DNA from 3 places in the Acinetobacter sp. SM34 genome. Region 1 is predicted to be linked to each of the others. Evidence: predicted binding sites of a transcription regulator. Region 1 holds the regulator's gene; each other region holds the start of a gene.
What was found. Region 1 encodes PhoB, which activates phosphate uptake and scavenging genes when phosphate is short. Its sites were predicted from a motif close to TGTCATNAANCTGTCATAA; they were not measured.
Positions count from the first base shown of each region.

Region 2: LZZ98_RS00645 (inorganic phosphate transporter) is a predicted target of PhoB. The motif match lies at 2,976-2,994, and genes of this name have one in related genera.
Region 3: LZZ98_RS01825 (porin) is a predicted target of PhoB. The motif match lies at 6,169-6,187, and genes of this name have one in related genera.

Region 1 covers NZ_JAKLTP010000009.1:81,511-89,200, reverse strand. Annotated here, with positions in the region: gene LZZ98_RS09295 (OprO/OprP family phosphate-selective porin) at 1-305, opposite strand, end outside; gene LZZ98_RS09290 (hypothetical protein) at 419-562, opposite strand; gene LZZ98_RS09285 (SDR family NAD(P)-dependent oxidoreductase) at 890-1,738, opposite strand; gene LZZ98_RS09280 (TetR/AcrR family transcriptional regulator) at 1,974-2,663, shown strand; gene phoB (phosphate regulon transcriptional regulator PhoB) at 2,901-3,608, shown strand; gene phoR (phosphate regulon sensor histidine kinase PhoR) at 3,633-4,991, shown strand; gene LZZ98_RS09265 (glutathione S-transferase) at 5,003-5,650, opposite strand; gene LZZ98_RS09260 (OsmC family protein) at 5,748-6,146, opposite strand; gene LZZ98_RS09255 (pirin family protein) at 6,170-7,117, opposite strand; gene LZZ98_RS09250 (GGDEF domain-containing protein) at 7,447-7,690, shown strand, end outside.
Region 2 covers NZ_JAKLTP010000001.1:130,941-138,630, reverse strand. Annotated here, with positions in the region: gene LZZ98_RS00650 (hypothetical protein) at 1-1,090, shown strand, start outside; gene LZZ98_RS00645 (inorganic phosphate transporter) at 1,307-2,926, opposite strand; gene metH (methionine synthase) at 3,396-7,085, shown strand; gene LZZ98_RS00635 (hypothetical protein) at 7,451-7,690, shown strand, end outside.
Region 3 covers NZ_JAKLTP010000002.1:13,999-21,688, forward strand. Annotated here, with positions in the region: gene LZZ98_RS01785 (ribonuclease D) at 1-720, opposite strand, end outside; gene recR (recombination mediator RecR) at 946-1,542, opposite strand; gene LZZ98_RS01795 (YbaB/EbfC family nucleoid-associated protein) at 1,555-1,884, opposite strand; gene LZZ98_RS01800 (O-succinylhomoserine sulfhydrylase) at 1,927-3,114, opposite strand; gene LZZ98_RS01805 (alpha/beta fold hydrolase) at 3,254-4,345, shown strand; gene LZZ98_RS01810 (NAD(P)-dependent oxidoreductase) at 4,356-5,228, shown strand; gene LZZ98_RS01815 (YARHG domain-containing protein) at 5,310-5,579, shown strand; gene LZZ98_RS01820 (HIT family protein) at 5,611-6,024, shown strand; gene LZZ98_RS01825 (porin) at 6,330-7,433, shown strand.

The DNA of each region.
Region 1 (7,690 bases):
CTTAAGCCTTCAATATCGTCGGATGTTGCAGGGGTCGCTTCAGCTGTTACGACTTCTTCGCCAGTTTCACTGTCTTGAACCGTCAGCACTTCGCTGTTATCTGTATTTACAGCTGCCGGAGCAACTGCTTTTTTTGTGCTTGGTGTGCTTTGCGTTTCAACGGCATTTAAACGCTGTTGTAAAACTTCAATCTGCTTTTTGAGTCCCTCCAATTGCTTGTTGAGAGTGGCATCCTGGGCAAAACTAAAACTCGATGTCGTCGTCAGAATAAATCCAATCGCAACAGTTAAACTCGTCTTTCTCATTGTTACATTCACTTCATCTATGATTAAAAAACAAAATTTCCCCTACCCCATGCCAGAGACATGAGGTTGTTTCAATTTCCTGAGTGGTTGGTTTTAAGCGGCCTGATTCTTTTTCAGCTTTTGTTCAACTTGGGTGCCTTTGAAGAATTCAGGATTGTTGCTGGTATAAAAACGGTATCAATCACCGGATAATCAAGCTGAGAACGCACTTGAGCAGCACGCGATTGTTTTGCCTTTAAATCTTTTAAAATTGTCATGAGGTTTACCTAATTTCTTATCATTACACCTCCCTGTTATTACAACAAGCGTGCCAACTATTTAAATTATTGTTTTAAATAAATTTATTACCATTATCCCAACCAAACATGTTGGTTTTAACGCGATATGTGTGTTGATAATTCAACACTTGCTTATTTAAATTCAGCTGGTTTTTGTCTTTTTATTTCTTATTTTTAGATATAAGAGCCCTTTTAAACTCAGCTCTACAGCTTCAATCGATAGCTTCAAAGCATATTTGAAACTTCATTTCCCCTATCATCAGACATAAAAAAACCCGCATGATGCGGGTTTTAAGGGGTAGGCTTTTAAGCGGATTTCTTGCCTTTATTGCCTAATTTTGTCGCCAATGCCATAACGCGCTGATAGCCGGTCGGCAAAATACGCTGCATCAAATCGATTGCCTTGGCATCGTTACCAATCAGCAAACGGCGCTTATCTTTTTGAACTGCCTCAATAATTTGACGTGCTGCTTCTTCAGGCGGACAACGTAATAATTTATTAAAAGATTTAGCTGATTTTTCAGGATGCATGCCCAAGGCGCGAATACTGTCATTCATTTTCGCTGCATTGGCAATATTGGTACGAATTCCACCCGGATGCACGCAGAGTGCACTCACGCCACAGTTTTCCAGATCCAGTTCCTGACGCAAGGCTTCCGTAAAGCCACGCACCGCAAACTTGGTCGCGTTATAGGCAGACTGGGTCGGCTGTGCGGTTAGACCAAACAGGCTGGAAATATTGATGATATGCCCTTCACCCGATTGCTTGATTAAAGGCAAGAACTCTTTGGTGCCATACACCACGCCCCAGAAATTAATATTCACAATCCATTCCAGTTCTTCGTAACTCGCCCCTTCCACGGTTGAACCCAATGCCACACCGGCATTGTTAAAAATCATGTTGACTGAACCATGATCTTTCACAGTTTCCGCAGCCCAGTCACGAACTTCTTCAACCTTGGCTACATTGACCTTTTTTGTCGTCACACGGACATGACTGTCTTTGACCAGTTCAACCGTTTTTGCCAAACCCTGTTCATTGACATCACTTAAGGACAAATGACAGCCTTGCTTCGCCAAAAGTACGGCCAATTGCTGTCCAATACCTGACCCTGCACCGGTAATTGCTGCGACTTTATTTTTAAAATTTTTCATGACCTATCCTTATTCAGTTTTCTGCCTCATCAGCCTAAACATCTCGATTGTTTTTCTGTCAGGATGATGTGCAGTTCATCCATCCAATATAATTTTGACAATAACCATTGTCAATATAATATGTAAGTTATCCATCCATACAGCAAAAGCCGCGGCTTTGTTTTACGCATAGGTATAGAGATAAATTATTGTTAATATAGAGCAAAATCTCGATTTCATTTGGCACACCACATTTATGACTGAACAGCACAAAAGTTTCGAAGAAAATCAAAAAAAAACGGCAAAAACCAAAGAACGTCAATTTAAAGGCATGTCCTTAACCGAACGTAAACAGGCACGGCGTGAAAAATTGATTGAGGCCGGGATTGAAGCCTATGGTACGCATGGTTTTTTTGCAGTTACTGTGAAAGATATTTGTAATGAAGCCAAGTTAACCGAACGCTATTTCTATGAATCCTTTAAGAAAAGTGAAGAACTTTTTCAAACCATTTTTTTAAAGTTAATTGACCAGTTGCAGCACAATGTCATGCAGGCCATTATGCAGGCCTCGACCGATCCAAAAAAAATGATCGAAGCGGGTCTCACGGCCCTGCTCACCACCTTAAAAGACAATCCACCTATGGCGCGGATTATTTATATTGATGCCATGCTGGTGCAAGAACTGCATAACCAGGCCACCATCCATGAAACCATGTTGCGGTTTGACCGTATGATTCATGCTTTTGTCATGCTGATGATGCCGAACATTAACCGCTCTGAACGTGAAATTTCGATGATTTCGACTGGTTTAAATGGCTATGTCACGCAAATCGCCATCCGCTGGGTGGTCAGTGATTTTAAACCCTCGCTGGAGGATGTCCTCTCTTCTTGCAGTATCGTTTTCTTATCGCTGCTGGAGACTTTTTCGGAAAAAGAAAAAATATGAGCAAAAGCAGCTGCTTTTACAAAGCTGTTAAAAAATATTCAACACCTTGAATTTAATATATTTATATAACTGATTTATTTTAAATTCTTCATTTTATGACATTAAAATTGTCACAATTTTTTGCGAAAATAGGCCGAACTGCCTTTTCTGCAATGATACTGTCATAATTAATCTTTGTAATAAGCCTGTCATAAATAAAAAACGGTTCACCGTTAACATCAAATAGGATATTGCGTTGTGAATGACTATATATTAATCGTCGATGACGAACTTCCCATTCGAGAGATGATTCATACTTCTTTAGATATGGCAGGCTTTCAGTGTTTACAAGCCGAAGATGCAAAACAAGCCCACCAGATGATTGTAGATCAACGTCCTGCGCTTGTTTTACTCGACTGGATGTTACCGGGTGGTGTCAGCGGTGTAGATCTGTGTCGCCGTTTAAAACGTGATGAAACCTTATCTGAAATTCCGGTGATCATGCTCACGGCCCGTGCTGAAGAAGACCATAAAGTGCAAGGTCTGGATGCCGGTGCCGATGACTACATGACCAAACCTTTTTCCACCCGTGAACTGGTTTCCCGCATTAAGGCCGTGTTACGTCGTGCCAATGCCCTAAGCGGCGAAAAAACCATTGATGCCAATGGTCTGATACTGGATCCGGTCAGTCAGCGTGTCAGTCATGGTCAAAATATTTTAGAGATGGGGCCAACCGAATACCGTTTGCTAGCCTTCTTCATGACCCATCCGGAACGGGCTTATACCCGGGCGCAATTGCTGGATCAGGTTTGGGGTGGTAACGTATATATTGAAGACCGTACCATTGATGTACATATCCGCCGTTTGCGTAAAGTGCTGGAACCATATGGTGCCGATCGTTATGTACAAACCGTTCGTGGTACAGGTTACCGTTTTTCTACCCGTGCAGATGTGGCTTTAGGCTAGTTATTTTCAGGTAAATCACTTTTTATGTATGAACCCTACCCCATCCCCGAACTTGCGCGAGAACATAAACAGTTCCGTTACAGCAGTTTATGGACCTTTGCCAAGCAAGATTTACGTCTGCTGGTCTTTTTATTGCTGATCTCAGGTTTAATCGGTGTAGGAATTGGGTACTTCTGGATTTTTATTTTAATCGCCTTTGCGGTGTTTTTTGCCTTGCAATTACGCTCGCTGTATCTGGTCAATGAGTGGATTTCCAATCGCCCTTATGATGTGCCACCCAATTTAAATGGCATCTGGGGTGCATTGCTGTTTAATGTCTACCGTTCGCAGCGTCAGGAACGTATTGTCCAGGCAGAAATGGTCGGCCTGATTGACCGGGCTCAATCTTCACTGGTAGCGCTGGCTGAAGCTGTGGTTTTAATTGATGAACTGCATCAAATTGAATGGTGGAATCCCGCTGCAGAAAAATTACTTGGTATTCAACCACTCGACCGTCGTCGCAATATTTTGACCATTCTGCGTCAGCCCAGTTTTATTGAATATTTCAATCATATAGATCAAGCGCCTGATGGCCTGAAAATGAAATCTTCTGCCTTTGAAGACCATTATGTGCAAGTCAAAATGACCCGTTTTGGTGGAGAAAGCCGCTTATTGGTGGCCTACGATGTCACCCGCATGCATAATCTGGAACAGATGCGCACAGATTTTGTCGACAATATTTCCCATGAATTACGTACACCGCTTACGGTACTCAGCGGTTATATTGAAACCTTTACCGATCAGGAAGATTTAAATCCGCGCTGGAAACGTGCCTTCGACCAGATGCAGGCGCAAACCAAGCGCATGAACGCCCTGGTGAATGATTTATTGCTATTGTCGCGTTTAGAAAATGACAAAAAAATCGCGAAAAACCAGATTATTGAAATGCCAAGTCTGATGAACCAGCTGTTTGATGATGCGCAGGCCTATAATGTCGACTATCACCATGCGCTCAATCTCGACATTGACAGCCATTGCGACCTGATCGGTTCCGAGACCGAGCTGGCCAGTGCCTTTAGTAACTTAATTACCAATGCCATTAAGTACACCCCTAAAGGCGGAACCATCACCATGGGTTGGCATGATGATGGTGAACACGGCATCTTTACCGTTCAAGATACCGGCATCGGGATTGACCCTAGACATTTGCCACGTTTAACCGAACGTTTCTATCGGGTCGATAGCGCCCGTAGCCGTCAAACTGGAGGAACCGGTTTAGGTCTGGCTATTGTAAAACATGTGCTGATGCAACACGGCGCACATCTGGAAATTGAATCCAAAGAGAATGAAGGCTCGACTTTTAAAGTCATTTTCCCTAAAGAACGCCTGTACAAACTCTGCTAGACCTGCCTGTATTAAGTCAGACCTTGTTCCTTAAACCTGGCTCGCTGAAAGGCAGGCCGTTCCTCAAGACGTTTCAGATACTGGGCGATATGCGGATATGAACCCGAGGCTCTGGATTGAATGGCATCAAGTGGAAACCACATCTGAATATCGGCAAAGGAAAATGATCCGGCAAAATATTCATGCTTGGATAAATAATCTTCCAAGTAAGCAATATGATCTTTTAAACGCGGGTGAATAAATCCCGCCTTCACGCCCGAAGTAATTTTGTGTGCAACCGGCTTAATCAGCCAAGGGACATGTTTGGGGACATTGTTCATCACCAGTTGCATCAGCAATAATGGCATTAACGAACCCTCGGCATAGTGCATCCAGTAGCGGTACTGTTGCTGATCCTTTTTGGCCTTCGGTTTAAATTTCTGCGCCATATCATAGCTTTCTTGCAGATGCTGCAAAATCACTGCCGATTCAACAATGGTCTGATCCTCATCGGTCAAGATCGGGGCTTTAGCCAAAGGATGAACCAGTTTTAATTCAGGCGGTGCGGCAAAGGTGGGTAACCGTTTATAAAACTTAACCTCGTAATCTTGAGCCAGTTCTTCTAAAGCCCATAAAATTCGAAAAGAGCGTGACTGATCTAAGTGGTGCAGTGTAATCATTATTTTTTGACCTCTATTTTTATATTTTGATCATAACTGATGGTCTTAAAAAATGATATTTTGCTTTGGACAAAATGTCATCGGTATCGGGTTGGATTTAAAGCAGAACCGTATTAATTTCCAGACTGCGCAACAATGTTTTGGTGACTGGTGTTTTACTGCTGATCTCTAAAACTTTTTGTTTCAGTTCATCCGATAATGGCTGGGCAAAAGACAAACGGCGCTCAATCCATTCTTTGCCTTCTTTATTGGCATTAAAATCGGCTTCCACAGAAAATTGACCTAATTCTATGCCTTTATGACTGGCATACATGCGCAAGGTAATCATGGTGCAAGAAATCAGGCCGGAACAAATCAGGTCATAAGGTGCAGGCCCTAAATCCTGCCCGCCAAAGGATTCCGGTTTATCGGTAATATACTGGTGTTTTCCGCTTTTCACTTCACCTGACCAGGGTTCAGCCAGGCTCTGTACTTCTGCATTTGCAATAATTGCCATATCCACAATCCTAAGTTTTATTGTTATTTTGAGGCACGCATTTTATCGGGAAATGCGGGTGCTTCCAGGCGGGGTCCCGGATAGTCAGGAATCGTACCAAAACGTTCATGCTGAGTAATCCAGTGGTCACGGGCTTGGCAAAGCTCTTCCTGAGTCCGCCCGACAAAATTCCACCACAGTAATATGGGTGACTCGAAAGGTTCGCCACCCAACAACAGTACACGACTGCCTTTGTGCAACCGGATTTCGATTTCAGTCATACCTGGCTCCAGCACCACCATGTTGTCTTCAGTCAGTTCATGACCATTGACTTCAGCAGCACCCTCCAGCGCCATAAAGCCATATTCAAATTTTGGATTCAATTGAATTCGGGTGGTGGTGGATTCCTGTGCGGTTAAATCCACACCCAGTAATTCGGTATGTACTTCGACCGGGGACCGGGTTTGTAAAAACTCACCTACCAATACAGTAAATTCAACCTGATCTTTTTCCACCACTGGCAGTTCCGGATAGTGATCAAAACGTGGAGCCATATTGATCTTGTCATCCGGCAAGGCAATCCAGAGCTGGGCAGCATGCATATGGGTTTCACTTTCCGGTGCCACTTCGGTATGGGAAATCCCATACCCTGCAGTCATTAAATTGACCTGTTTGGGACGAATCAGCTGTTTGCTACCCAAGCTGTCGGTATGCATCATGGTGCCTTCAATCATCCAGGTAAAAGTCTGCAAGCCAATATGCGGATGCGGCCCCACATCCAGACCATCGCCTTGAGGAAAAACCGCCGGACCCGCATGATCCAGAAAGCACCAGGCTCCAATTAAACGTTTATGCCGGCTTGGCAATGCGCGCTTAATTACGGTGCCCTGCCCAATTTCCGCACTACGTAAAGGAAATTCCTGAATAAACTGATTGATATATTTTTCACAATCGTCCGAATTGGAAAGCTCTGTATAGTTGCTATTGGTCATATTCCTATCCTGAATTTCATGAACGCGACTGTTGTTGTAAGTTCTCATCTATTGTCATAAATCATATAGATTCTTCGTCATTCAGCCTATAGTTAAGTTAATACGCTGAATACCATGTATAGGACAATGTTATTTTTGAAATTTTCTTCGAAAAACAAGGTTTAAGCGCTGTAAATTATTAACTATTTATAGCCTATTCATATGAATTTTATAGAAAAATAATTTTTTGTCACAATTATGGCTGTCACTCACTGTATCTTCTGTATACAGATATTTTTCCTCAGCATACTATTTCCCCCTGACCAATCTGCTATAAGAAGAGGATAATCATGTCCCAGGGACAGCAGGAAAAGTTTCATTACTCTGAAAATCAAGAATATAATCATATTGGGAACAATGAAGATAAATATTCAAATATCGGAACTGCCATTTTACCCAAGCGGCTGTGTACGCTCGCCAATCAAAAACAGATAGAACAACAACTAGAATATCCTAGCACCCGTATTCCGGAACAATTTCAACAATACTATCTGGACTATCAAAATAAGCACCAACGACAGTTTTTAAAATGCG
Region 2 (7,690 bases), on a different contig from region 1:
CAGTCATGCAGATGCCTTGCGTACCGCACAGGCGCATCCGGAATGGTTTGACCTTTCAGACCGTACCATGGTGTTATTTGGTGCAGGCTCTGAAGCTGGCCCGCTGACCTGGCTGGCGCGATGGAAAGCCAATATTATTGCCGTAGATTTACCCAATACTCGGGTGTGGGACAGAATTCTCAACACCATTCAGCAAGGCAATGCCACACTTTATGCGCCTTGCACGGAAAAATTGGCAGAAGATACCTCAAGTACAGTGCTGAAAGAAAAATTAGGCGCAGATTTACTGACCCAAACCCCTGAAATTGCACATTGGTTAAGCCAAAGTGAACGTCAGCTTGACCTGGCTGCTATTGCCTATCTCGATGGTGAAAAGCATGTCCGTGTTGCCATGGCCATGGACAGCATCATGGAATATGTCAGTGAGCAAAAATCCGATACCAGTTTAATGTTCATGTGCACGCCAACCGATGTCTATGCCATTCCGAAGGAAGTAGTCGAAGCCTCTTATGACAAGTTCCAATGTCGTTCCAAAGTCCGGCGGCTTATGAGTAAAGGCATTTCAACCGTTACCGCCAAGCGCTTTTTCCAGCAGAACCTACATATGCTCATTCCTTCCGACAATGGTCAGGAATATGGCATTGCTGACTGTCTGGTGGTCGAGCAAGGTCCAAACTATGCCTTGGCAAAACGTATACAGCAATGGCGCGCAACACTGGCACGTCATTATGGACAACGCGTCAGTATTAACATTGCGCCTTCTACCACGACCCATTCAGTGACCAAAAATCCGTTATTGAAAGCGGCCTTCAATGGTGCCAGCCTGTTCGATGTGGAATCGTTTAGCCCTGAAACCACCAATGCCTTAATGGCTGCCTTATGGATTTATGACCTGCGCCATCCACAGTCAGTCGCTAATCCGGAAACCCATCTGGATCATCCACTGGAACTGATGATGAAAGGCGCCAACCATGGCGGATTGTGGCGTGTACCTTATTTGGCCCGCACCGCTCTGCCTTTTGCCGCATTGTATGGCTTTGCCAACGAAAAATTGCCGATTAAGCGAGTGTTAGGCAAATTTAAGAAATAAGGGTGGATTTTTCCCTCTCCTTCTAGGAGATGAGGATCCTCAGAATATATTCTGAGTACGCAAGGGAGAGGTCAATATTTTATTAATTACCCCCTCTCGCACATCCTCTCTGGTATTTCACTAAAAGCACAACTTTAAGCTTATTCAGGGCGAGGACTTTATGAATGAGCATAAAAAACGCTGCAATTGCAGCGTTTTTTGTTTCAAGCAGATATCTTAAACAAACTGTAAGAATAACCAGTACAAACCACCAGATAAACAAATGGTCGCTGGTAAAGTGAAAATCCATGCCGATAAAATCGTACGCACCATTTGTAAATTCAAACCTGATTTATTGGCTACCATGGTACCTGCGACTGCACTATTCAAAACATGGGTTGTCGATACAGGCATACCCAAACCATCTGCTGCAGCAATAGTGGTCATAGCCACAAGTTCGGCTGACATGCCTTGACCATAAGTCATATGATTTTTACCAATACGCTCACCTACAGTTACCACAATACGTTTCCAGCCCACCATGGTACCCAGACCTAATGCCAAGGCAACAGCCACTTTCACCCATGTTGGAATGTACTGAAGGAATGAATCAAGGTTTTTACGATATTCTTTAACTAACTTGCTTTGATCTTTTGACATTGCAGGAAGCTGCTCAGCTTTATCTAAACGCTTAAATGCAGTCGTGCTGAGATACATATCATTGCGGATCGCAGAAACTTCAGCCTCTGGAATATTGTGAATATCACCATATTTGGCAACACGTTGTCCCAAATGATCTGTCAAGCCCGCTAAAGCAGGAACCACTTCAGGGTTCACTTCTTTGGTTTGAATATATTTGGTAATAACAGCACGTGCCTGAGCATCCGTAATATTTTCATGCTGCGGATAAATAGCAGTAGCCGTTTGCTGAGACAATTGCTCAAAAGACTGAATATGTGCATTGTCTAAATTCTTATTTAAAGAATAAGCCAATGGTACACAACCAATCAAAATCAGCATAATCAAGCCCATGCCCTTTTGACCGTCATTTGAACCATGCGCGAAACTCACACCAGTGCAAGTGAAAATCAAAATCGCACGAATTAAAGGTGGTGGCGGCTTGTTACCTTCAGGCGGATGAAAGAGCTCCAACTGTTTACGGAAGATTTTTTTCACCAGTAAAAACAGGACAGCAGCAAAAGCAAAACCGATCAGTGGAGAAAACAGCAGTGCTTTACCCACTTTCATCACCTGTTCCATATCTACGCCGCTTGCGCCAGCGCCTGAATGAAGCAGGTAGTTCATAATACCCACACCTAAAATCGAACCGATTAGAGTATGTGAGCTCGATGCCGGAATACCCAAAAACCAGGTACCCAAATTCCAGAGAATCGCAGCAATCAGCATGGCAAAAACCATGGCAAAGCCTGCTCCAGAACCGACATTCATAATCAGTTCTACAGGTAATAAAGCAATGATGCCGTAGGCTACTGCCCCACTTGCCACCATCACCCCAAGGAAATTACAGAAGCCTGCCCACATTACGGCAACAGGGGCAGATAAAGCATTGGTATAAATGACCGTAGCTACCGCATTGGCCGTGTCATGAAAACCATTAACAAATTCAAAGCCTAAAGCAATTAACAACGCAGTCGCTAAAAGAATAACGGAATATAAACTTAATGTCGGAACATGCGCCAAATCGGTGGAAAGCTGAAAACCGATATACGCTAAAGTAGAAATAATAACCGTGAAAAACACCGGCATAAAAAATTTCGGCGTAGCAACATGCACATTCGTCGATTTCGTTGGTGCTGACTGCACCTGATCTTGGACGGGAGGAATATTAGAATTCATGCAGACGGTTCAAAGGGGATAATTAAATCCCCTATATTCTTCAATTTAATTGTGACAATTATATGACAAAGCGCTGTCATATAAAGCAATATTTCATACTTTATTTGCCACATTTCTCGCTAGAATCCCGAGATAAACAGTCGACTTACACAATAAAAATCATATACTTATAATCAAATCTCATCAATTTCCCCTTGTACTTCAGCCATTTCCAATAATGTTACAAGGCATAAAATATCAGACAGCCAGACGCTGTCATACGGACATATAACACAGCATGATGCATATTCATTACAGCTTGATGAAGGATTTATTACAGAACTTTCAACGGGCTACCTTGAATTCAAGCCGACTATTTATTCAGCAAGCCAATCATTGCGCTCAGTAAATAAACTGAATATCAGTAAAAATGAACTGATTTCTGCTAACATATATGCCGATTTTATATTCCATCGGATTGGGGTTATTTATGTCCACGCTTGCCACCCTAAAAGAGCTGCTCGCTCAACGGATTCTGATTATCGACGGTGCTATGGGCACCATGATTCAGCGTCACAAACTCGAAGAAGCTGACTACCGTGGTGAGCGTTTTGCTGACTGGGCATCTGACCTCAAAGGCAATAACGACCTTTTAGTGTTGACGCAACCGCACATTATCCAGGGTATTCACGAAGCCTATCTTGAGGCTGGTGCCGACATTATTGAAACCAACAGCTTTAACGGCACACGTGTTTCAATGTCTGACTATCACATGGAAGATCTGGTTCCCGAGATTAACCGTGAAGCTGCACGTATTGCCAAAGAAGCTTGTGCCAAATATTCAACCCCAGAAAAACCACGTTTTGTTGCCGGTGTGCTTGGGCCAACATCACGTACCTGTTCGATCTCGCCAAACGTCAATGACCCTGCTTTCCGTAACATCACTTTTGATGCTTTAAAAGAAAACTATATTGAAGCTGCACATGCCCTGATTGAAGGTGGTGCAGACATTCTATTGATCGAAACTGTATTCGATACACTGAACTGTAAAGCTGCAATCTTTGCGGTCAAAGAAGTGTTCAATCAAATTGGTTATGAATTGCCATTGATGATCTCAGGCACCATTACCGATGCATCTGGCCGTACCTTGACCGGTCAAACAGCAGAAGCCTTCTGGAACTCTGTCCGTCATGGCGATTTGCTGTCGATCGGCTTTAACTGTGCCTTGGGTGCAGATGCCATGCGTCCGCACGTGAAAACCATTTCCGATGTAGCCGATACTTTTGTATCTGCCCATCCAAACGCGGGCTTGCCAAATGCCTTCGGTGGTTATGATGAAACTCCGGAAGAAACCGCTGCATTTATTAAAGAATTCGCTGAAAGCGGTCTGATCAACATCACCGGCGGCTGCTGTGGTACAACGCCTGATCATATCCGTGCCATTTACAATGCGGTAAAAGACATCAAGCCGCGTCAAGTTCCTGAAACCAAACCTGCTTGCCGTTTAAGTGGTCTAGAGCCATTTAACATTACTGCTGAATCACTGTTTGTAAACGTTGGTGAACGTACCAACGTCACCGGTTCGAAAAAATTCCTGCGTTTAATCCGTGAAGAAAACTTTGCCGAAGCTTTAGATGTTGCGCTACAACAAGTGGTTGCAGGCGCACAGGTGATTGACATCAACATGGATGAAGGCATGCTCGATTCGCAAGGTGCGATGGTGCATTTTCTGAATCTTGTGGCGTCTGAACCTGAAATTTCACGCGTGCCAATCATGATTGACTCATCTAAATGGGAAATCATTGAAGCAGGCCTGAAATGCGTACAAGGTAAACCGGTCGTCAACTCGATTTCCCTCAAAGAAGGTTATGACGAGTTTATCCATAAAGCACGCCTATGCCGTCAGTACGGTGCAGCCGTGATTGTGATGGCCTTCGATGAAGATGGTCAGGCAGACACAGCAGCACGTAAGCGTGAAATCTGTAAGCGTTCATACGATGTATTGGTGAATGAAGTGGGATTCCCTGCTGAAGACATCATCTTTGACCCGAACGTATTTGCGGTAGCCACCGGGATTGAAGAACACAACAACTATGCGGTGGACTTCATTGAAGCAACAGGCTGGATCAAGCAGAACTTGCCGCATGCGATGATTTCTGGCGGTGTATCTAACGTATCTTTCTCTTTCCGTGGGAATGAGCCTGTGCGTGAAGCGATTCACTCGGTGTTCTTGTACCATGCGATTAAGCAAGGCATGACCATGGGTATCGTGAATGCTGGTCAAATGGCGATTTACGATGATATCGATGCAGAGCTAAAAGCTGCGGTTGAAGATGTGATCCTGAACCAAAACCAGGGTGAAAGCGGTCAGGAAGCCACTGAAAAACTGCTAGAAGTTGCTGAGCAATACCGTGGTCAAGGCGCTGCACAAAAACAGGTTGCAGATCTTGAATGGCGTAATCAACCGGTAGAAAAACGTCTTGAACATGCGTTGGTGAAAGGTATCACTGCCTTTATTGACGAAGATACCGAAGAAGCTCGCTTAAAAGCCAAACGTCCTTTGGACGTAATTGAAGGCCCGCTCATGGACGGCATGAACGTGGTTGGCGACTTGTTTGGTTCGGGCAAAATGTTCCTGCCGCAAGTGGTGAAATCTGCACGTGTAATGAAACAAGCCGTAGCCTGGTTAAACCCGTATATCGAAGCGGAAAAAACAGGCGCACAGTCTAAAGGTAAAGTGTTGATGGCGACCGTAAAGGGCGACGTACACGATATCGGTAAGAATATTGTGGGAGTGGTACTGGGCTGTAACGGTTATGACATCATTGACCTTGGCGTGATGGTACCTGCAGAAAAAATTCTGCAAACTGCGATTGATGAGAAAGTAGACATCATCGGCCTGTCTGGTTTAATCACTCCGTCTCTGGATGAAATGGTGTTTGTTGCTAAAGAAATGCAGCGTAAAGGTTTTAATGTACCGTTGATGATTGGTGGTGCAACTACTTCTAAAGCACATACAGCAGTGAAAATTGACCCGCAATATTCAAATGATGCAGTGATTTATGTTGCCGATGCATCACGTGCGGTGGGTGTTGCAACGACGTTATTGTCTAAAGAAATGAAGCCGAAGTTTGTTGAAGAAACCCGTGCTGAATATGAAAAAGTGCGTGAACGTATTGCCAACAAACAGCCGAAAGCAGCCAAACTGTCTTATGCAGAATCGGTTGAAAATGGCTTGAAAATTGACTTTGCAGCCAATGCACCTGTGAAACCAAACTTCATTGGTACGCAAACATTCACCAATTATCCTCTAGAAACTTTGGTTGAATATTTTGACTGGACACCGTTCTTTATTTCCTGGAGTCTGGCTGGCAAATTCCCTGCAATCCTTAAAGATGAAGTGGTGGGTGAAGCGGCGACTGACTTGTACAATCAGGCGCAAACCATGTTGAAAGACATCATCGAAAATAAGCGTTTTGATGCGCGTGCGGTGTTCGGCATTTACCCTGCCAACCGTTCAGCGGCTGACTCGGTTGAAGTGTATAGCGAAGATGGTCAATCGGTAACACATACCTTCCACCACATTCGTCAGCAGTCTGACAAAGTGACTGGCAAACCGAACTTGTCATTGGCTGACTTTGTTGCGCCTAAAGGGGTAGCTGAAGATTACCTAGGCGGCTTCACCGTGTCGATCTTCGGTGCAGAAGAAATGGCGAATGAGTACAAAGCCAAAGGCGATGACTACTCTGCCATTCTTGCGCAATCGTTAGGTGACCGTTTTGCCGAAGCCTTTGCGGAGCACTTGCATGAGCGCATCCGTAAAGAATTCTGGGGCAACCAGGCAGCTGAAACTTTAAGCAATGAAGAGTTGATTAAAGAAAAGTATGTCGGTATTCGTCCTGCGCCGGGCTACCCTGCATGTCCTGAGCACTCTGAAAAAGCACCATTGTTTGACTGGTTAGGTTCGAGCGATAAGATCGGCACGCAATTGACCTCTAGTTTTGCAATGTGGCCGCCTTCATCTGTCAGCGGTTTCTACTATGCCAACCCAGAGTCTCAGTACTTTAACGTGGGTAAAATCGCAGGCGATCAGCTTGAGGATTATGCGAAGCGTAAAGGCTGGACACTGGATGAGGCGAAACGCTGGTTAGCGCCGAATCTGGATGATTCGATTAATTAAAAGTTTTTTTAGGGGGAGGCTTTTGCCTCCCTTATTCATGAAGTGATTCCATATAATGATATCAAACCTATTTTTAGAATACTTACCCCCAAACTACATCTTAATTGCTACCTCTAATAGTTTAGAGCGTGATGCTATAAGAAACAGTATAAAGTTCTCTAAAAAATTTATAGTGCTAGATAATCACATACATGTATACCTTGGTTTTTTAGATGATATTACTGTTGTACATTTACATGGGGAAAGTGGTGGATCTTCAGATAACTCAATCGGAAGACTACTAAATGAATACTTATTAAATAGCTCAATACCTCAACCTAAACTTCTAATATTATTTGGTTTTTTGTTGGGGAAATCCTAAACATGTGAATTTAAACGATGTAATCCTTTGCACTGAAATCGAGTCTGCCAATCAAATTAGACTAGCACAGGGAAACATAATCGGTAGGGCTATTAACCATTCTAGTAGCTTAAATCAACTTTCAATTTTCGAATCTCTTATCAGCGACAATCCATATATAAAATTTAGTAAGTTAATTAGCTATGATAGCCTCACAACTTGTGAAACATTGAGAGAACTTATTCTGAAAGATCACCAAGAGGTA
Region 3 (7,690 bases), on a different contig from region 1:
GGTAGAATTTTTCAGGATAAAGCTACGCGGATAATTCAGGGCTTTGACCATCTGCTCACGCCATACAGCCAGCTGCTGTAACTGCATCAATTGACGACGTGAATGACGATAATTGCCAATATCGTGATAAAGCAACTCTACAGGCGTTTCCTGACCAATTTCATGAGTCAGATGACGACAATCTTCTAGTGCAAAATCCAGTAAATATTTATCGCTTAATTGCTGCTGAATTTTATTGGACAGGTTCATCAGATACAGTACGTCATTCGCCGCATAGGTGAGTTGCTCAGAGCTTAACGGACGTGCCAACCAGTCAGATCGGGTCTGGTCTTTATCAATTTCAACATCCAGCATGTGCTTTAATGCATTTTGATAGCTCATCTGTAGCCCATGCCCTAAAAAAGACATACCAACCTGGGTATCAAAAACATTTCTTAAGCTTTTTTGCTGTGAATAATGATAGATTAAATCGATATCTTCACTGCAGGCATGGAAGATATTCTGCTGAGCATCAAACAGTCTTGCCCAGAATAACGACAAATCCAGACTTGTGCCATCCAGCAAAAACACCTGATCGGCAACATTGATTTGAAATACACCCAATTTGGGCCACAGGGTATCGACCTTGATGAATTCGGTATCCAATCCATAAATGGAGGTCTGCCCCATCAAGTGCAAAATATTGTCTAAATCTTTTTGTTGCTGAATAAACTGAAACATATTACCGAGTCTAAAAACCAGATTCTCTTAAATGTATTTTAACCTATATATAAAATTTAGATATAACTAAATTTACATTTGGCCCGTATATTCTCTATTTATAAGTATTTTTTAAAAAAGGCAACCATTTTTTATATATTTTTTGTATAAGTTTAAATTAAATTCAAATAAATGTTACTTAAGTCTTGTTTCATATCTTAAATGATAAAATAAGCACCTAAGTACTTATTTCATACGCATACGATTATGCACCGCCTGACTTAAGGTATGACTATCGACATACTCAAGCTCTCCTCCTTGAGGAACACCTTGAGCTATCCGGGTCATCTGTACAGGCAAATGCTTGGTGGCTTCAACCAGATAATGTGCTGTCGCCTGACCTTCTACAGTAGCATTGGTTGCCAATATCACTTCAGAAACAGTACCCTGACTTAGGCGCTGAATCAGATAAGGAATCCCGATTTCTTCAGGGCCAATACCATCTAGCGGCGACAAATGCCCACCCAGTACATGGTACTTGCCACGAAAACTGCCACTTTGCTCAATCGCCATGACATCTGCAGGTGATTCCACCACACAGAGTAGCTGATCATCACGCTCATGTGACAGGCAAATGTCACACACTTCATTTTCTGTCAGTGAATGACAAACACTACATTCATGAATATAGGTCGTGGCTTCATTCAAAGCATGTGCCAAGCCGACTGCACCTTCACGGTTTTTCATGATCAAATGCAATGCCATGCGCTGAGCCGATTTCGGCCCAACACTTGGCAAAATACGTAAAGCTTGAACCAGTTGATCAAATCGATCACTAAACACTGGGCGTATTCCTTAGAATAAACCAGCAAGGCCTGGTGGCAAGCCCATACCAGAATTAGCGGCTTTCATTTTTTCTTCAGAAATGGCTTCAGCTTGACGTGCAGCATCATTCATTGCAGCTGCGATTAAATCTTCAATCATGTCGGCATCATCTTGAAGCAATTCAGGGCTGATTTCGATACGTTTCACCACATTGCGGCAAGTCATGGTTACTTTAACCAAGCCACCGCCTGCTTCAGCCTGGACTTCAGTTTGTGCAAGCTGTTCTTTGGCTTTTTTCATGTTGTTTTCAACATCTTTCTGCATGCGCTGTGCTTGCTGCATCAACATATTAATGTTCATAAAATTCTCCGAACAATCAATTACTAAATTAATGTTTATAAATTAGATTAAATCTAAACCACGACCAATGTCGCGAATAATATCATCAATATCTTCTAAACCAACAGATACGCGAATTAATCCTTCACGAATACCTGCAGCTTCTTTGGCCTCAGGTGAAAGCTTACCGTGAGTAGTGGTTGCTGGATGGGTAATGGTGGATTTGGCATCACCCAGGTTACCAGTAATTGAAATAAATTGGGTGTTGTCGACCACTTTCCAAGCCCCTTCACGGCCACCTTTCACTTCAAATGACACAATCCCGCCAAAGCCGCTTTGTTGTTTAGCTGCAAGTTCATGACCGATATGTGAAGGCAAACCAGCGTAATATACTTTTTCGACTTTGTCGTGCTGATTTAGGAATTCAGCCAGCTTTTGTGCGCCTTCTGAATGCGCTTTCATACGTAAACGTAAAGTTTCCAGGCCTTTCAAGAACACCCAGGCATTGAATGGACTCATAGATGGACCAGTAGTACGCACATAACCAAATACTTCTTCAAGCAGTTTATGATTACCCACCACAGCACCACCCAAAGCACGTCCTTGACCATCCAGATATTTGGTTGCCGAGTAAATGACTAAGTCCGCACCAAATTGAATTGGTCGCTGTAAAACAGGAGTACAGAAGCTGTTATCAATCGCCAGCAATGCACCATTGGCGTGGGCAATATCGGCCAAGGCCTGAATATCCGCCACTTCAGCTAATGGGTTGGATGGAGATTCAACAAACAGCAATTTGGTTTCAGGTTTGATGGCATTTTTCCATGCATCAAGATCGGTTAAATCGACAAAATCGACACTTACACCAAATTTAGCCACATATTTTTCAAACAGGGAAACCGTAGAACCAAACACAGCACGTGAACAGATCACATGATCGCCCAATTTCAAGTATGACATTGCCACAGCCATGATTGCTGCCATACCAGAACTGGTTGCCACTGCACGTTCAGCACCTTCCAAAGCCGCAAGACGTTTTTCAAACATTGCAACAGTCGGATTGGTAAAGCGCGAATAAATATTGCCAGGTTCCTGACCTGAAAATTTAGCTGCGGCTTCTGCGGCATTTTCATAGACGAATGATGAAGTCAGGAAGATCGGCTCGCCGTGTTCACCTTCAAAACTGCGTGTATGACCTGTACGAATGGCTAAAGTGTCTAATTGGTATTCAATGTCGTCTTGTTGGCTCATCTTCTCTACCCAGTCCTGTGGACTGCCGTTGCTAATAATTGCCAACATTTTGAGCGCCTATGGCATTTAAGGTCAAGGTATAATGCATAAATATCGCCTACACTTCGATCAATCCACTCAGATGTCAGTATGCCCAGCAATGATTCAAGTTAAAAATAAAATTGCGCAACATAAAAGCAAACTCAAAAACTTATCTACCCGCTTGTTTGATTCAGGCTCACTGGTTTTGTCACAAACCACCGCATATGAAGTGATTGGCGAATACAAGAAAACCCGGGTGCGCTATTACGCCTCACCCGATAAACAATATAAAGAACCACTGGTTTTTGTTGCACCTCTTGCAATCAGCATGGCTATTTATGACCTTTATCCTTACCGCTCTCTGGTCAAGCATTTTCAACATAGTGGCTTTGATGTCTATCTGCTGGAATGGGGTCGATATAACTATAAAGACCGCTTTTTAAATTTTATGTCTTTTATTGATGATGCGATTCCGCATTGTATAGACCAGATCCGAACTCACTCGCATAGTGATCAAATTTCACTGCATGGCTGGAGTATGGCCGGTGTATTTGTCATGCTGTATTGCGCATTGCAAAAACCGAACCACGTTAAAAATCTGATTGTATTGGGCAGTCCTATAGACAGTCATGCCTCGGGTCGTACCGGCAAACTTTTTCAAAAGGTCAATCAACTGATTGCCAAAAATAAAGCCTTGCAAAACAAGATTTACTCAGGAACCGTACCCAAGCATCTGATTCATAGCCCCGGTATACTCAATTCACTGGGTTTTAAAATGATTGATCCTATAGGATGGATTCAGAGCCAAAAGCAGCTTTTAGCAAACCTGGATAATCCGCAAGCCTTATATGAACATGCCACCATGGGCAATTTTCTGAACCGGATGATTGACTACCCAGGTGGCATCAATCAGGACATGATTTTTAATGTCTGGCTACAAAACCCGCTAAAAAACGGCGTTATTACATTACAAGATAAGAATATCGAATTAAAAAATATAGACTGCTCTTTATTGGTAGGTGCGGGTCGTAGCGACCAGATCGTATCTAAAGAGGCAGTTAAGCCCTTAATTGAATTGACAAATAGCCAGGATGTCACGTTTACTCTCATCCCGGGTGGTCATTTGGGCTTAATGTCAAGCCAGTCCAGTGCCAACGAGTTCTGGCCATTTATGACCACCTGGCTAAAACAGAGATCGAGCAAAATATAAGGGATACATCATGATTCAGTCAGTTGCATTTATCGGCTTAGGCGCAATGGGTTACCGTATGGCAGCCCATTTACCTCAACATTTCGATACGGTGTATGTATGGAACCGCAATTTCGAAAAAGCCAAGCAACATGCAACTGAATTTGGCACCCAAGCTGTAGAACTTGAGCAAGCTGTACAGGCAGATGTCATTTTTTCATGTTTGCCAACCAGCAAAGAAGTCGAACACCTGATTGCAAATATCAACATCAAACCTGGTGCTATATGGGTCGATTGCACCAGTGGTGTACCCGCATCAGCAAAAAAACTGAGCCAGCATTTAAAAGCACTTAATGTAGACTTTCTGGATGCACCAGTTAGTGGTCAAACCATTGGTGCTGAAAAAGGCAGCTTGACAGTAATGATTGGCGGTGAAGCCAGTGCTTTTAAAAAAGCCCTGCCCGCAATTCAAGCCTTTGGCCAACTGATTAAACATGTCGGTGAATCAGGTGCAGGTTTCGCGGTTAAAGCGGTAAACAATATGTTATTGGCGGTAAATCTTTGTTCTGCTGCAGAAGGCTTTACGACATTAAAAGCCCATGGCGTCAACCTCAATGAAGCTTTAGACTGCATTAATGCATCGAGTGGTAAAAGTGGCGTGACTGAAACTGTATTGCCACAACGCGTTTTAAACCGCGAATTTCCCCTGACCTTCGCCCTGCCGTTATTGGCAAAAGATACAGGGATTGCCCTAGATCTGGTTCGTGAAGCCAAACTTTCTGCACCCGTGATTGCCTTAACTCAAAGTCTGATTCAGGCGGCCAGCAATCTAGCAGAAAAAGACAGTGATTTTTCTAGTGCTGTGAAAATGTATGAATCCTGGAGTAAAATTACACTTGAGTAATAACTCGCCATTGAATAATAATAAAGAAACCTAATATTGTGTAGAAGTGTTCTACACAATATTCCATTAGAGGAAACCCTCATGACTAAGTTTACTGTTGCAATGTTGGCTAGTTTTGCAACTTTTTTTGGGGCAACGGCATTTGCCGCGACGGCCGAGCAAGAATGTCAAAAATTGAAAAATGACCATGATGTCATTTATGCGTCTAAAGGTTTTTGCTTTAAAGACCCTGAAGCCAAGGCGAAGTTTGGCAATGACAATTGCTATACAACTAAACCAAAATTTTCAGAAAAAGAGCAACAACGACTTGACGCCATCAAAGATCGTCAGAAAGAATTGAACTGTAAATAACTACAGTACCCAATCACTTCAAGGATTAGACATGCTTTACGATGATCAGAATATTTTTGCACGAATTATTCGTAATGAACTTCCTGCAATTAAAGTGTACGAAGATGACCAGGTTCTGGCTTTCATGGACATCATGCCACAAGCTGAAGGTCACACGCTGGTCATCCCTAAAACACCTGCGATAACATTGCTAGATCTACCGCCTGACGCTGCTGCTTACACAATTCAAATTGTGCAAAAAGTTGCCCAAGCGATGAAAATAGCACTTGATGTTCAAGGGATTGTACTCATGCAACTGTCAGGTGCATCTGCGGGTCAAACGGTTCCGCATGTACATTTCCACCTTATTCCAAGTTCGGTTCATGAATTGGGCAAACATGCTTTACACATGGGTGATCAAGAAAAAATCCAAGCATTAGCGGAAAGAATTAAAGCTGAACTTTAAAATTCACTAGAATTTTAACTTGTCAAAAGTGGAGCATAAGCTCCATTTTTTATATCTGGGATTATCTAACTTTATCTCATGGATTTTAAATAAAAATTAAATAACTGAAAAATAATAAAAAATATTAATTAAAGTAATTTTCATCGTCATAAAACTGTCATATAGCTTTCACCTCCCTGTCATAAAGTTTGCAGATACTGCATAGCAAGTTGGTGAGCTTCTGTAACTTTTTGTACTTAAGCAAACTAAAAAGAAGTGTTAAGTAAGGCGAATGCCATTTAGAACCGTTTTTTGGAGAAATCTCAATGAAAAAATTGCTTCTCGCTGCTGTTGTAGCGGCTATGGGGATGAGTGCAGCACAAGCAGCGCCAACTTTGTACGGTAAATTAAATGTTACCTTAGACCAAGTTGACAACAGTAAATTTGATGGCAAAAACGTTACAGAAATAAACTCTAATGCTTCACGTTTAGGAGTAAAAGGCGAAGAAAAATTAACTGACAAGATGTCGGCAGTGTATTTAGCTGAATGGGAAGTTTCAACCGATGGTAATAAAGATAAAGACTGGGGAATGCGTAACCGCTTCTTGGGTCTTAAATTTGCCGATATCGGTACATTAAAAGCGGGTAACTACGATTCTTACTTCAAAACTGCTGCGGGCAATAACCAAGATATTTTTAACGATCACAACCACCTTGACATGACCAGCATGCTATATGGTGAAGATCGTTTAAATAACGCAATCGGTTTTGAAACCGATAAAAAGTTACTTGGCGGCCTGCAATTCAATATTATGGCGCAGCAAGGTGAAGATTCAGCGACCGACAATGACAGTAAAGGTCAAAAAGGCAAACGCAGTGGTTTTGGTGATGGCATTTCAACTTCACTTGGCTATGAAAACAAAGACTATGGTGTGGCTGCAGCAATCGCGGGTAACTTTGGTGTGGCAGGCAAATACAACGCTTATAGCCTAACAGGTATATATTCAGATGCGGTTCGTGTAACTGGTTCTGTTGATTTAAGCAAAGCTGGTGTAAATGGTCTGGTTTTAGGTGCTCTATGGCAAACTGCTCAACCAACTGACGATACGGTAACAACATCAAGCACAAGTGGCACTCCTCCTGTTACCACAATCACCTCTTATAAAGGTTTACAAGAAGATGCTTACGGTATTACTACCGCTTATGCGATTCCATCTACACCATGGAAATTAAAGGCTGAATATCTATCTGCCAATACTTCTGTAGATAGTAAATCTGACCGTCAAATCGACCAATATGGCGTAGGTGTCGATTACAATCTAAATAAACAAGCACGTTTCTATGGCGTAGTTGCTCAACAGAAACGTGACTGGTTAACAAAAGACGATAAGAAAACTGTGATTGGCCTGGGTATGGAATATAATTTCTAAGCCCTCTTCATCTACTTAAACCAGTTACTAAAAAGACCACATTCGTGTGGTCTTTTTTTTGATGCAAGAATCTTCACTTCTTCTCCCATCTATCCTACATTTTAAGTCAAGATGTTTAGTTGAATTTACACAGAACATATTAAATGGAAATTTAAACAAGAACCATTATCAGTTAATTGGTTATATCTCCTAAAAAGATACAAGTGTTTTAGTTGGATTTAAAAGTATATAAGTATTTTAGTTGGAATTAAAAATTA